3 regions of the Bradyrhizobium commune genome follow, and region 3 is predicted to be linked to each of the others. Evidence: predicted binding sites of a transcription regulator. Region 3 holds the regulator's gene; each other region holds the start of a gene.
What was found. Region 3 encodes LexA, which represses DNA repair genes until DNA is damaged. Its sites were predicted from a motif close to TGTTCNNNNTGTGTTCNG; they were not measured.

Region 1: the regulator LexA is predicted to act here: its motif matches at 2,040-2,057, upstream of IC761_RS24315 (ImuA family protein).
Region 2: the regulator LexA is predicted to act here: its motif matches at 2,634-2,651, upstream of IC761_RS31510 (ribonuclease T2 family protein).

The regions. Positions count from the first base shown of each region.
Region 1 is NZ_CP061379.1:5,140,754-5,145,425, reverse strand. It holds gene IC761_RS24325 (UdgX family uracil-DNA binding protein) at 1-724, opposite strand, end outside; gene IC761_RS24320 (putative DNA modification/repair radical SAM protein) at 724-1,959, opposite strand; gene IC761_RS24315 (ImuA family protein) at 2,123-2,908, shown strand; gene IC761_RS24310 (Y-family DNA polymerase) at 2,805-4,397, shown strand; gene IC761_RS24305 (error-prone DNA polymerase) at 4,394-4,672, shown strand, end outside.
Region 2 is NZ_CP061379.1:6,716,352-6,721,023, reverse strand. It holds gene IC761_RS31525 (outer membrane protein) at 1-418, shown strand, start outside; gene IC761_RS31520 (cold-shock protein) at 504-719, opposite strand; gene IC761_RS31515 (23S rRNA (adenine(2030)-N(6))-methyltransferase RlmJ) at 971-1,831, opposite strand; gene IC761_RS31510 (ribonuclease T2 family protein) at 1,886-2,587, opposite strand; gene IC761_RS31505 (hypothetical protein) at 2,707-3,171, opposite strand; gene IC761_RS31500 (hypothetical protein) at 3,354-3,662, shown strand; gene IC761_RS31495 (DUF3617 domain-containing protein) at 3,707-4,237, shown strand.
Region 3 is NZ_CP061379.1:3,604,546-3,609,217, forward strand. It holds gene IC761_RS16950 (ComEC/Rec2 family competence protein) at 1-327, shown strand, start outside; gene IC761_RS16955 (hypothetical protein) at 335-769, opposite strand; gene IC761_RS16960 (hypothetical protein) at 965-1,171, opposite strand; gene lexA (transcriptional repressor LexA) at 1,347-2,048, opposite strand; gene IC761_RS16970 (molybdopterin molybdotransferase MoeA) at 2,225-3,436, opposite strand; gene IC761_RS16975 (hypothetical protein) at 3,773-3,988, opposite strand; gene IC761_RS16980 (HAD-IA family hydrolase) at 4,129-4,672, opposite strand, start outside.

The sequences.
Region 1 (4,672 bases), 1.5 Mb from region 3:
TAATGATCGATGCCTCGGGCAGGTTCCTCCAGTATTTCTTCGGCATCTCGGTCTGCATCGCTTTCACCTTCAACCGCGCCGGATTGAAGATGCTGGCGTAGTAGCGCCGCCAGGTTTCCTCAAGCCGGTCTTCGCCGGGCGCCTCGCTCTTGCTGACGCCCGGCGTGAACGAGAGCGCGTGGCCATCCCAATGCGCACAGAGGTCGGGCGTCAGGATCGACCAGGGCATGTCGGCAAAGCGCTTGGCGAAGAACGGCGCGGCGAGCTCGACGATGTGATGCTCCGGCTCGAACCAGGCGACGTAATGTGCCGCACGCTCCCTGCCGATCTCGCGGAAGCGCACGAAGGCGTGCATCTTGTGCTCGTCGCGATGAACGGCTCTTGCCATCGCCGTGACCTGCGCGACGTCGGGATCGGTCGCGACCTCGATGAGATCGTGATTGTCCTTTAGCCGAAACAGCAGGCGATAGAGGATCGCAAAGCGCTCGGGATCGCAATGCAGGATTGCAGCCTGGGCGAGGTCGACGAATTTTGCCGAGACGTTGAAAGTGCCGTCATTCACCTCAAGGATCGGAGACGGTGCTGGCGGCGCGAACAATTCCGCTTCGCCGCCCTGCACGGTCCAGGTGACATCGGTGGGCGTCACGTGGTGAAGCACGAGGCTACGCGCGGCTTTGCGCCAGCCGTCGAAATCGGTTTCGGTATCGAGGGTGATGTACTGCATCAGAAGCCAAATCCCAATTGCGTTGCCTTCGGCTTGAACCGCTCGATCAGCCCGGCTGCATCGAGACGATGCGGCGCGGGCCGGTGATCGCTCAGCACGATGAACGGCAGCGCCTTGTGTCGGGGCACATGCAGCCGCGCCAGATCGGCGAGGCGGATCGTGGTGGCGCGTCGCGTCGCGATGATGCGCTCGACCGCCTTGGTGCCGAAGCCGGGCACGCGCAACAGCTCCTCGCGGCTGGCGCGGTTGACATCGAGCGGAAAGCGGTCGCGGTGGCGGAGCGCCCAGGCGAGTTTTGGATCGATGTCGAGCGGCAGCATCGCGCTGTCGTCGACGATCTCGCCGACGTCGAAGCCGTAGAACCGCATCAGCCAGTCGGCCTGGTAGAGCCGGTGCTCGCGCAGCAGCGGCGGCGCGCGCAGCGGCAAGGCGCGACTGGCATCGGGAATCGGGCTGAAGGCGGAGTAATAGACGCGCCGCAGCCGGTAGGAGCCGTAGAGATTGGCGCTGGTGCGGAGAATGGTGTGGTCGTTCGCACCGTCGGCGCCGACGATCATCTGCGTGCTCTGGCCGGCCGGCGCAAAGCGCTGCGGTTTTGCTTTCGTCTTCGCGCTGCGGCTGTCCTCGGCTTCGTCGAGCTTCAGCCGCAGCCGCCCCATGGTGCGACGGATCGCGCGCACGTCCTTCTCCGGCGCGAATTGCTGGAGGCTCGTCTCCTCGGGCATTTCGATATTGATGGAGAGGCGGTCGGCATATTTGCCGGCCTCCGCGATCAGCGCGTCGTCGGCTTCGGGAATGGTCTTCAGATGGATGTAGCCGCGGAAGTGATGCTCCTCGCGCAGCTTTCGTGCGACGCTGACCACTTGCTCCATCGTGTAGTCAGGGCTGCGGATGATGCCGGAGGAGAGAAACAGTCCCTCGATGTAGTTGCGCCGGTAGAAGTCGAGCGTGAGCTTGACCACCTCGTCGATGGTGAAGCGGGCGCGCGGCACGTTGGAGGAGGCGCGGTTGACACAATAGAGGCAGTCGTAATTGCAGGCGTTGGTCAGCAGCACCTTGAGCAGGGAGATGCAGCGGCCGTCCGGCGCGTAGGAATGGCAGATCCCCATGCCCGGTGCGGTCGAGCCCATGCCCTTGCCGTCGCTGGAATCCCGCTGCTCGGTGCCGCTGGAGGCGCAGGACGCATCGTATTTGGCGGCGTCCGCCAGAATCTCCAGCTTGCGTTGTACGTCCATCCCAAAATCCCTTTGATTCAGCTTACGAATCCGACTGAACGCCAATTCGATTGACTCAAGCCGGCCTGTTAGCTTTATATTAGAACATATCATGAACAAATGAGCCAGCCGCAGGTTCTTATTTTTGCGAGCCTCGGCAATCACCCCTGAAGGAGCGGCGAGCATGAGCGCACGCATGAGCGCGCTTGCGACCTTGCGCAGCCAGATCGAACGGATCGAGACGGCGGAGGTCGTGCACCATCGCGATCGCGTCGCGCTCGGCTACGGCGAGGTGGACTGCGCGCTGCAAGGCGGGCTCGCGCGCGCGGCGATCCACGAGGTGTTTTGCGCTGGGTCTCAAGGCGCGGCCGCGACGGGATTCGTCACCGGGCTTGCGGGCCGCGTGACGGCGCGCCGGCCGCTGCTGTGGGTGCGGCAGGATTTTTCCGAACTTGAAACCGGCGCGTTGTCGATGAGCGGGCTCGCCGAGCTCGGCCTCGATCCGCGCCGCGTGGTGATGGTGCGTGCGGCTGACGTGGAGAGCGCGCTGCGCACCTCGGCCGATGCGCTCGCCTGCGATGCGCTCGGCGCGGTCGTGCTCGAGCTCTGGGGTGAGACGCGACAGTTCGATCTCGTGGCGAGCCGCAAGCTGACGCTGGCCGCGCAATCTTCCGGCGTCACCGGCCTGCTGCTGCGGATGGCCGCGCAGCCGCTGCCCTCGACCGCGGAGACGCGATGGATGCTGCGCGCGGCGCATTCGCCGCCAGGCCCGGCGTGGAGCGCCTGGGGCGCGCCGCGCTTCGATGTCGAGCTGTTGCGCAATCGTCATGGCCCGTGCGGCCGGTGGATCATGGAATGGAAATGTGATGAGTGCCAGTTCAGTGAACCGTCGGCGTATCCTCAGCCTGTGGCTGCCGCGCCTGCCCATCGACCGGATCCAGCGGTTCTTCAACGGCGCCGGGCTAGTTAAGAGCAATGAGCCGAACATTGTCGTCATCAAGGACAACAATGCGCTGGTCATTTATGCGCTCGACGATGTCGCCGAGCGCCTCGGTCTGCATATCGGTCAGCCCCTGGCCAATGCGCGGGCGATGTGTCCGGACTTGAAAGTGTTCGACGCCGATGTCGTGGCGGATGCAAAGACGCTTGGCGACATTGCCGACTGGTGCGACCGCTTCACGCCGCTGGTGGCGCTCGATCCGCCGCACGGGCTGTTCCTGGACATCACTGGCTGCGCCCATCTGTTCGGTGGCGAGGCGGCGCTGTTGCGGACGCTGGTCCGCGCGCTCGCCCGCCAGGGCTTTGCCGTCAGCGCGGCGATCGCCGGCACCTCGGTCTGCGCGCGCACGCTGACGCGGCAGGCCTCCGGCACCATCGTCGCCGATGGCGGGGAGGCGGATGCGATCCGCACGCTTCCGGTGTCCGCGCTCGGCGCGGACGAGGCGATCACCACCGGCCTGCGCCGCGCAGGCCTGAAAACCATCGGCGATGTCGCCTCGCGCGAGCCGCATGAGATCACGGCGCGGTTCGGGGCGCGGTTTTCAACCCTGCTTGCGCATGCGCTCGGGCAGGGCGATGCGCCGATCAGCCCGCGCAAGCCGCTGCCCGATTACATCGTGGAAAAACGCTTCGCCGAGCCGATCGCGACCGACACCATGATCGCGATGACGCTGTCGCGGCTCGCCGACACGCTTGTTACGTCCATGGAGAAGCAGGGCAAGGGCGCGCGGAGGCTGGAGGCCGCCTTCTTCCGCACCGACGGCGTGGTGCGCGCGATCATGGTCGAGACCGGGCGGCCGGTGACGCGAAGCGCGGTGATCGACCGCCTGTTCCGCGAGCGGCTCGACGCGCTCGCCGATCCCCTCGATCCCGGCTTCGGCTTCGACATGGTGCGGCTGTCGGCGAGCCGCACCGAGATCGTGGTACAGGAGCAGCGCGATCTCGACGCGCATGTCCACGACAATGACGAGCTCACCGCACTGATCGATCGCATCGCCGCCCGCATCGGCGGTAAGCGCGTCGTCGTGCACCTGCCGCAGGACACCCATATCCCCGAGCACGCGGTGCTGGCTGCATCGGCGCAGCATCATCTCGCGGCCGCTGCGCAGGCCACATGGCCTGTGCGCGTCGAGAGCGAGCCACCGCTGCGTCCGCTGCGGCTGTTCGACAGGCCGGAGCCGGTCACAGTGCCGTTCGCGACCGTGCCGGACGGCCCGCCGCATCAATTCACCTGGCGGCGCGCGCTGCATGCGGTGGTGCGGGTGGAGGGACCCGAGCGCATCGCCATGGAATGGTGGCGGCAGGACGGCAAGCAGCTGACGCGGGATTATTTCCGGATCGAGGATGCCGAGGGCCTGCGCTTCTGGATCTTTCGCGACGGGCTCTATGAAGGGGAATGCGTCGACGACGACGGCAAGCCGGTTCCTCCCAAATGGTATGTGCATGGGCTCTTCGCATGACCTCGCCCGCTTATGCCGAGATCGGCATCACCACCAATTTCTCCTTCCTGCGCGGCGGCTCGGACCCGCGCGCCTATGTGCATCAGGCGAGCATCTTGGGAGTTGCCGCGATCGGCATCGCCGATCACAACACGCTGGCCGGCGTGGTGCGGGCCTACAAGGAGCTCGACAATGACAAGGTGCTGCACAAGCCAAAGCTCCTGATCGGCACGCGCATCGTCTTCGTCGACGGCACGCCCGACATTTTTATCTATCCGCGCGACCGCGCCGCCTAT
Region 2 (4,672 bases), 3.1 Mb from region 3:
CTTCGTCGGCGGCGTGCAGGCTGGCTACAATTTCCAGAACGGCCCGTGGGTGTTCGGCGTCGAGGGCGACATCCAGGCCGCAGGTGCCGACGACACCTTTGCGCCGTGGAAGTTCTCCAATCCCTGGTTCGGCACGCTGCGCGGCCGCGCCGGCTATGCCTTCAGCAACGTGCTGTTCTACGGCACCGCCGGCCTCGCCTTCGGCGAGCTGCGCGCGCAGACCTTCGGCTGGACGGAATCGCACACCTCGGCCGGCTGGACCGCCGGCATCGGCGCAGAAGTCGGCCTCGCGCCGAACTGGAGCGCCAAGCTCGAATACCTCTACATCGATCTGTCGACGAGCCAGTTCGCAATTACAGGCGTGTCAAACGGCTATAGCGCCAGCGTTGTGCGCGCAGGCGTGAACTATCACTTCTGATAGCGAAATAAGAAAATACCGGACAACAGCCTCCCGGCCGCTCGCGGCCGGGACTTTTTTTGCGCCAGGTTTTGGGAGAGGCCCGCTAGGAGAGGATCACTAGATTGACCGCCTTCGGCCCCTTCCCCTTCTTGTCCGGTTCGACTTCGAACGTGATACGCTGTCCTTCGGCAAGGTCCTTCAGTCCCGCCCGCTCCACAGCGGTGATGTGAACGAAGACATCGCGACCGCCGTCGTCCGGCTTGATAAAACCGTAGCCGCGCTCGCCGTTGAAGAACTTGACCGTTCCCGTATTGGCCATCGGGAAACTCCCCCTCATTGCTCCTCCGTCGCGACGCAGACTCACGTCACGACATGACCGGGCCTCACGAAGCCCGGGAGCTGGCCATCCTTGGGCGGACCTTTCGGTCCGGTCGGATCTTTCTTAGGGCCTTCACTCCGCCGCAACCATTCGCGGAAGCGGAACGTAAAGCCAGTCACGGAAACAGCATAATACGGTTCTTTGCAGATTGACTACCGCTACTGCATATTTTTCCCAAGATTGCCGGGGCGTTACGGCCTCGGTACCTCTAATCGGAATCTGGCAGCGCCGCCTTGGCCGAGCGGCATCTCCAGCTCGGGCAGGATCGTCTTGAGCTCGCCTTGCAACGTGTAGGGCGCATTGACGATCAAGAGTCCGGTGGTGGCGAGCGGTGCACCATCGGTCTGTGGTGCGACGCTGAACTCGAGCCGCAGGCATTTTCCCGGAGGCTTTGCTGCAACTGCCGCGCGCGCCACCAGTTGCGCGAGCGCATCGGTAGCGCGGCGGCTCTTGGCGGGATACCAGATTACATAGATACCGGTCGGCCATTTCGCGAAGGCGGAGGAGAAGGCCTCGCCAAGCGTTTCGAATTCGTCTTTTGCCTCGAAGGGCGGGTCGATCAGCACGAGCCCGCGCCGTTCCTTCGGCGGCACGAAAGCCGGCAGCGCCACCCAGCCGTCGAGATCGACCACGCGGGCCTGCTCGTCGCGGCGCAGCACGTCGATCAGCGCCTTGCGCGCTTTCGGCTCGAGCTCGCAGGCAACGAGCCGGTCCTGTGGCCGCATCAGGCCGCGCGCGATCAATGGCGAGCCGGGATAGGCCTTGAGCTCGCCCTTCGGATTGAAGGCGCGGACGATGTCGAGATAGGGCTTGATCAGCGTGACGGTCTCGTTCGACAGGCGCGCCTGCATCAGCCGCGCGATCCCCGTCAGCCACTCGCCGCCGCGCCTTGCCTCGTCGCTGTCGAGATCGTAGAGGCCGGCCCCGGCATGGGTGTCGATGACGCGGAAGGCGGCCGGCTTGTCCTGCAAATAGGTCAGGATGCGCGCCAGCACGATGTGCTTGATGACATCGGCGAAGTTGCCGGCATGGAAGGCGTGGCGGTAGTTCATGCAAGAGCACTACGCCACGTGACGGCTTCAGCAAAGAGGCACGAGAGCCTGGCTCTATCCGCCCCTGATCGGCGGCATCGTCAGCTGGTCGCGGCGGCAGGCGCGACGGTCGATCTCCTCGCAGGCGCGGAACTGCAAATCCTTGCTGAGGCAGATGCGGACTTCAGAGAGCCGCGTCCGGTTGCAGGTCACGGAGACGGCCGCATTGCTCAGGCCCGGATTGGCCTTGATGAAGGCCTCCTCGACCTCGGCCGGCGCCACCGTCTTGGCCTGCGACAGATCGAGATATTCGGCCGGAATCTTGATCGCGGCGCGCGCTTTTCGGATCGTTTCGAAATAGCTGCGGTCGGACAGCCCCGAGCAGGTGCCGTGCTTGTCCCATTCATTGAAGATCAGGCCTGGAGCCGGCATCAAATCGAGCATCGAGGAGACGATGTTGCGGTTCAGCCGCGGCGAGGGCCGCTGGCAATATTCCGGAAAGCCGTTCTCATATTGCGGCCACAAGCCATGCACCACGAAGGAATAGGGCCGTCCCTCGCACTGGATATTCGAGCGCCCGCCGCCGCGGCCACGCTCGGCCGCTTCCTCGCAGAAGGACGGCGACCAGGATAGTGACAGCACATAGAAATCGAACTCGCCGGGCGCGTTCTGCCGTCTGTCCTGCGCCTTCGCGCCCCCTGCGAGCCCGACCAGCCCGGCAGCAAGCGTGAGCGAAATCATCAGGCGGGAGAACGAATGCAATCTGGAATGAAACATGGTGACGCCCCTCAACTAGACTGTGCAGGCGAGCCTAGCAGGCGATGAGAACATTTCAAGAACAAATTTGAGCTGGCCGCGATCCCGCCGCTTGATCGTCTCGAATCAGGCCTTCGCAATCAAGGCTTCGCGGCGCGGCAGGCGGGATTGTACGCCCAGTTGCGGTCGAGCCCGACCACACACCATTCGACGCCCTGGCCGTAACCGGCAAAGCCGCCATCCTCGATGATCGAGAAGTGCACCCTGCGCATCTTGCCGTCAGTGAGCATGGCCTCGCCGGTGCAGTAGCGGCGCGGAATGTTGTCGGAGGCCCAGGGCCGGAACGCGGTCTCGTGGACGTCCGCGAAGCCCGTGATCTTCAACGGCGAATTCCAAAACGAGCTTTCCTTCTCCCAGAACTGGGTCGCGATCGTCGGCAGGGCCGTCTCGCAATTGGCGACGCGGCCGTCATAGCGCGGGCCGCTCAGCCAGAAGTTCAGCTCCAGCGGATTGGCGGCCTTGGCCTCACCGAGCGACAGCGCTCCGAACATGAGGCCGAGAACAGCGGCAAAACGGAGCGATTTCAAGGAGGTCGAGGCGCGCATGGGCAATCCAGACAGCATGATCTGCGGAGGTCGGACGGTGCCGCGAAGGCCCGGCGGGGTCAAGTGCAGCGCGGCAACACTTGGCCACGAGTTGATCGCAATGAAGCGCCAGGCAGGCCTTCCGTTCTTTTCACAGCCGCGCCGGCACCGTAAACTGCCACCAACCAATCGGAGTGACGGGAATGCGAATCATTGCGGCCGCGGGCCTTCTTGCCAGCCTGGTAGTTGTCTCGGGTATGATGGCGAGCCAGTCGGCGCGCGCCGATATCCTTCCTGTGCCGCCCTTCAAGGGCAACGACACCGGCGGCATTATCGCCTATTCGATGGCGACCCAGACCGATGCGCGGCAGGTCGCCGTCGATCACTGCGCGCGGTACGGCAAGGTGGTCAAATTCCTCGCGATACAGGCCTATGAGGGCGGCTACATTTCGTTTGCGTGCCGCTGGGTGCCCTATGGCGCGGCCGATCAACCGATCCGCACGCTCTACTGAGGCGCTCTCGTCACCGCACGACATCTCAGCCGGGAGTCTCTCGCATGACGCGCAAGGTTGCTTTGCTCGGTTCGGTGATTTGTCTTGTTTTGTCCGCCGGGGCGGCCTGTGCCGACGATCTGCCGGTGCGCAAGGCCGGCTTGTGGGAATTGAAGATGGTCAGGAGCGGCTCGGCGATGCCGGAAATGACCATGCAGCACTGCACCGACGAGACCGTCGACAAGGACATGAACAACAACGTCTCCCCGATGGCCAAGCAGATCTGCTCCAAGCAGGACATCAAGAAGACGTCGACCGGCTATGTCAGCGATTCCGAGTGCAATGTCGCCGGCATGACCACGACCTCGCATGCCGAGATCGTCGGCGATTTCAGTTCGGCCTACACGGTGAAGACCTCCTCGCACGCCCAAGGCGGCGCGGCGGGCGCCACGGGCCGCGACTCGACCATGACGCTCGAAGCCAAATGGCTGGGCGCCTGCAAGCCCGATCAGAAGCCCGGCGATATCGTGATGCCCGGCGGCTTCAAGATGAACGTCCGCGACGTGGACAAGCTGAAGGCGTTGCTGCCGAAGTAGGTGGGCGCTATCTCAACACTTGCGCCAACGGACCGTCCTTGGCCGCCAAGGCCGACCAACCTGGCTTGACCCCCCAGCCTTCAACCTCGCGAGATATGCGCCAAGCAGAAAAACTTCGGCGACGACGAGGCCGTCTATTTGGCCCCACTCTACGGCGAAGCTTTGGGCCGAGTCGGGAGGTGAGAAGCGAGAGCTTTGGTTGACGAAAGAAGCAGGATTGGCGAACGGCATGTTGGCCGGACTGTGCCACTCAGGTTCAACCGGGGCTGGGCAACGATTGTACAGCCAAACATCGCTGCAAATCCGCCCGCCTGCACCGAGCATGTAGGCATATGCGACCCTGCCGTCATCCTCAATGATGACTGCACTCTCATCGAATGGTGACAGGAATCTGGCTACGAATCCGTCCTCGCCATTCATGCTTTCGCTAGCTCC
Region 3 (4,672 bases):
CGTATGGTCGCATTGGCGCTGCGCATTGACGCGCTGACCGATGATTGCAGCCGCGCCGCGCTGGTGGTGACTACCCGGCCCGCGCCGCCGGATTGCGCAGCCATGGTGGTCGACCGGCCGCATCTTGCACGGCAAGGCGCATTGGCGCTGACGCGGCGCGGCGACGGCTTTGCGGTTCAGGCTGTGAAGGCGAGGGGCACAGACCGTCCCTGGTCGCCGGCGGCGGCCGGCGATGGGGATTCCGAACTGACCCTCATGCCACGGTCGGCGGCTCCGCGCTCCAAGGACGCAACGCCATCGGAGTCCGACCTGCAGGCCGAAGACTGAAATCTTCTCAGCCGATCGGCAGGCGGGTGATGATCGGTTGCCTGTCGGCGATGGTCTGCGGCACGTGCTCACGCTCGCCGACCGGCTGGGTCACCGGCAATTGCAGCACGGTTGCGCGCTGACCTTCGACGAGCTGTGTCACGAGCACGTACTTGCCGTCGGGGAATTCGATCGCATCGTGATGGCGATCGGGAATGTGCGGATCGATCCTGCCGAACTTGCCGACGCGGGAGTTGATGGTGCGCGTCCAGATCCAGCGATTGTCGTAGCGGACGTTGTCGGCGAAGGCGAGCTCCGTTCCCGGCAGCAGGCAGACCGCGACGGACATGTCGGCTTCGGAAGCGAAGCCGCGCGTCGAGGTGCCGCGGAAGGTTGTCGTGACGATCGTCTCGCCGATCTGGGCGGGCCGCGTCGCGACGGCGTGCAGGCTGTAGTCACACATCGGGGTGCTCCTCAATCAGGATAGAGCACCCGCGCCTCTTCTGAGGCGCAGGCCCCTATCAGAGTGGAAGCCTGCAAGCGTCTGCTTGGTTGTGGGCGAATCTGCGGCTGCGGGTCCGCAAGCTCCGATCACATTATCTTTTTCGAATCCGCGAGGAACAAAGCCTGTTCACCTGCATTCTGCGATGCGAGTAAGTTAGCGGCCAGCGGGCGCCGACCAGCCCGAATATTGCCAGGCAGGCTGCGACGGTTGCTCGACCGCATTGCGGGCATTGCGGAATTGTTCGCTGGTCGTCGTCTCCGGTGCCTTGCGGGCATGGCGCTGCGACTGGGCGGCGAAAACTTGCGGCGCCGATGCTGCGATCAACGCCATCGTGACTGTGCTCAGAACGATCTTGCGCATGGTTGTCTCCTCGGCCTTTCAAATCCGCGAAGCAAGGAGTGCTTCGTGCGGTGTGCCGGGGATGTAGCGCTGAAGGGGTGGCCGGATAATCTGTGCAAAACCAGAAAGACTATCCAGCCGAAGCGGACAATCGTCCGCTCCAATCGTTAATGCGCAGTTGCCAACCGCAGCATTCTCAGTATTTGCGGTAAAGCCCGATGAGCTTGCCCTGAATCTTCACGCGGTTGGGCGGCAGGATGCGGACCTCATAGGCGGCGTTGGCGGGCTCGAGCGCAATCGAAGCGCCACGGCGGCGGAAGCGCTTCAGGGTTGCTTCCTCGTCGTCGATCAGCGCCACCACGATGTCACCGGTGTCGGCAGTCTCGTTGCGCTGGATCAGCGCCATGTCGCCGTCGAGGATGCCGGCCTCGACCATGGAATCGCCGCGCACCTCGAGCGCGTAATGCTCGCCCGAGCCGAGCATGTCCGGCGGCACGCTGATGGTGTGGCTGCGGGTCTGCAACGCCTCGATCGGCGTGCCGGCCGCGATGCGGCCCATCACGGGGACCGCAACGGGACGCTCGCCGTCGTCTGCCGGCGGGCTGGAGGTCGTGCGCACCTTGCCGAGGTTGCCCTCGATCACGCTCGGCGTGAAGCCGCGGCGGCTACCGGCGGCGGCCTGGAGCTCGGGCAGCTTGATCACCTCGATGGCGCGGGCGCGGTTGGGCAGGCGCCGGATGAAGCCGCGCTCCTCGAGCGCGGTGATGAGGCGGTGGATACCCGATTTGGAGCGCAGGTCGAGCGCGTCCTTCATCTCGTCGAAGGAGGGCGGCACGCCGCTTTCCTTCAGCCGCTCGCTGATGAACCGCAGAAGCTCGTATTGTTTGCGCGTTAGCATCTCGACCAAAATCCCCCGGTTGATGTCGTTCGATTCCGAGACGTTCAGTTCGGCATTAAGCCGCTAGATGCTCGAAACAAATCATGAACGGACACTATATGTTCGATATGTGTTCCGCAACTGCTTAATTTAGCGTGAACGCCGCAAAGTTGGCGGATCGCGTGTGGCGCGGGCTTTCAGAGCGGCAGGCGCAGTATCGCGCAAGGCGAGCCTGCCTCGGCTTTCGGCGCGAATGGCGCGCGCACGAGAAGTGCCTGTGCCGCAGCGAGATTCGCCAGCAGCGAGGAATCCTGATGATCGACGGGGAGGGCGATCAGCGTGCCGTCGTCACGCTCTACCAGACGCGCGCGGAGATAATCCTCGCGCTGGTCATTGGCGCCGACATCGCGGCCGAGCACGGCGTGCTCGCGGCGGTGGTGAATCACGGAGCGGCCCGACAGCGCGCGAATCAGCGGCACCATGAACAGGAAACCGCAAACGTAGGACGACACGGGATTGCCGGGCAGGCCGATCACGCGCATCGCGCCGAGCCGGCCGTGCATCATCGGCTTGCCCGGCCGCATCGCGATCTTCCAGAACGCCATTGCGACGCCCTCGGCCTTGAGCGCGTGCTGGACCAGATCGTGGTCGCCGACGGAAGCGCCACCCGTGGTGATCAGGATGTCGGCGCCGCTCTCGCGCGCGCGGCGGATGCCGGCGGTGGTCGCCTCCAGGGTGTCGGCGGCGACCCCGAGGTCGACGGTGTCGGCACCCTCGCGGCGGGCGAGCGCGTGCAGGGCGTAGCCATTGGAATAGACGATCTGGCCGGGGCCGGGCGTGGTGCCCGGCCGCACCAGCTCGTCGCCGGTCGCGAGGATCGCGACCTTCGGCTGGCGGCGGACAGCGAGGTTTGGATGATTCATGCCGGCGGCGAGCGCGAGATCGCGCTCGGTCAACCGGGCGCCCTTGCGCAACAGCACGTCGCCCTCGCGAAAGTCGATTCCGGCGGGGCGGATGTGCCGCCCGGTGACGGCGGCCTCCTTGACCGTGATGCGTTTGCCGTCAGTGACGGTGTCCTCCTGGATCACGACAGCGTCGGTACCATCGGGAACGACGCCGCCGGTGAAGATCCGCACCGCTTCGCCGGCGCGGACGGTTCCCGCGAACGGCCGGCCAGCCGCGACCTCTCCGATCACGGTGAGCTGCGAATCGATCGCTGCCGCATCGCTTGCACGCACGGCATAGCCGTCCATCGCCGACATCGCCTGCGGCGGCTGCGTGCGCTTTGAAGCAACATCGCGCGCAAGCACGCGATGAAAGGCATCGTCGAGCGCGATCGTCTCCTCAGGCAATGGCTCCGCGCCCGCGAGCACGGCAGCAAGCGCATCGGAAACCGGCATGAGGGCCACGGTGAACTCCCGCTACAAATCGAAGAAACTTGGTCGGCAAGGTTCTAGCTGAGCGGAGGGGCTGAGGCAAAAGGGGCGGCCGCCGGCAGGAGTCTTTCCGTCAGTGCCGACCCAGGTCAATTTCCCCAAGTCAATTTCGAATTGCTGTTGGCACCCGTGAGCGGCCAGTGGCGGCTGTTCGGATTATCCGCCAATCTCGGCACCGGTGCTACCGGCTGCGGGCCCGTGCCTACACAGTCGCCGACATCGTTCGCGCCGCCACCATCGGCCGAGAAGCAGCCGAGTGCCCGGCTGAAGGCTGGCGCGGAACCTGCAGAGGACTAACGGCGCGGGGCATCACGAGGGCGTTATCGGATTTCCGCTTTTCGGGGCTCCGTCTTCCGCGACATCGGGCGCCCTGGGACCCTGATCCCTGTCGGGCATCGGATCGGCCTGCGATTTCAAGTCGGCCGCCTTGCTCATCAGCTTGGCGGAAAGCTCGGAATCCGAGGTGGTTTTGGCGAATTTGACCAGCAGGGAGGCCTGCCTGGTGAGGTAGGTTTTGCCCAACACTTTGATACGTCCGATGTAGATTACCCAACGGACTCTTAGAGTCCGGAACAGGGCATTCCGTTCCCGGAACTCTGTATGAAAATGCACAAAGTGTTTTGGTTCCTCATTCCCGGAATGAAAATGTTCCGCGAACCGGGTGGTTAGATCCCGAGCGCCTTCAGCGCATGGCCGACATCGTGGGGCGAGATCACATGCACTGCGGTCAGTCCGCGGGCGCGGGCGCCTTCGATATTCTCGGCGAGGTCGTCGAAGAACACGATGCGGTTCGCCGGCACGCCCATCGCGGCAACCACATGGTCGAACGCTTCCGCATCCGGTTTGCGCAAGCCGATACTGGACGACAGATACAGCTCGCGGAAATGGCCGAGCAGATCGGCATATTCCTTGGAGAAGTAGTCGACGTGCGGGCGGTTGGTGTTGGAGAAGGCGTAGAGCGGCATCCGCTTCGCCGCGCGGGGCAGCAGTTCCGCGATGTCGGGCATCTCGCCGGCGAAGATCGCGTTCCAGCCCTCCAGGAACTGCGCGTCCGAAATGCCGATCCCGAGCGATGAGCGCAGCGAGGCGAAATAGTCGGCGTCGCTGATCTTGCCCATCTCATGCAGCCGGTAGGCCTCGTCGCGCACATAGCGCGCGACGATGGCTTCGGGCTTGAGGCCCGCATATCCCGCCCAGCACGCGATCGCC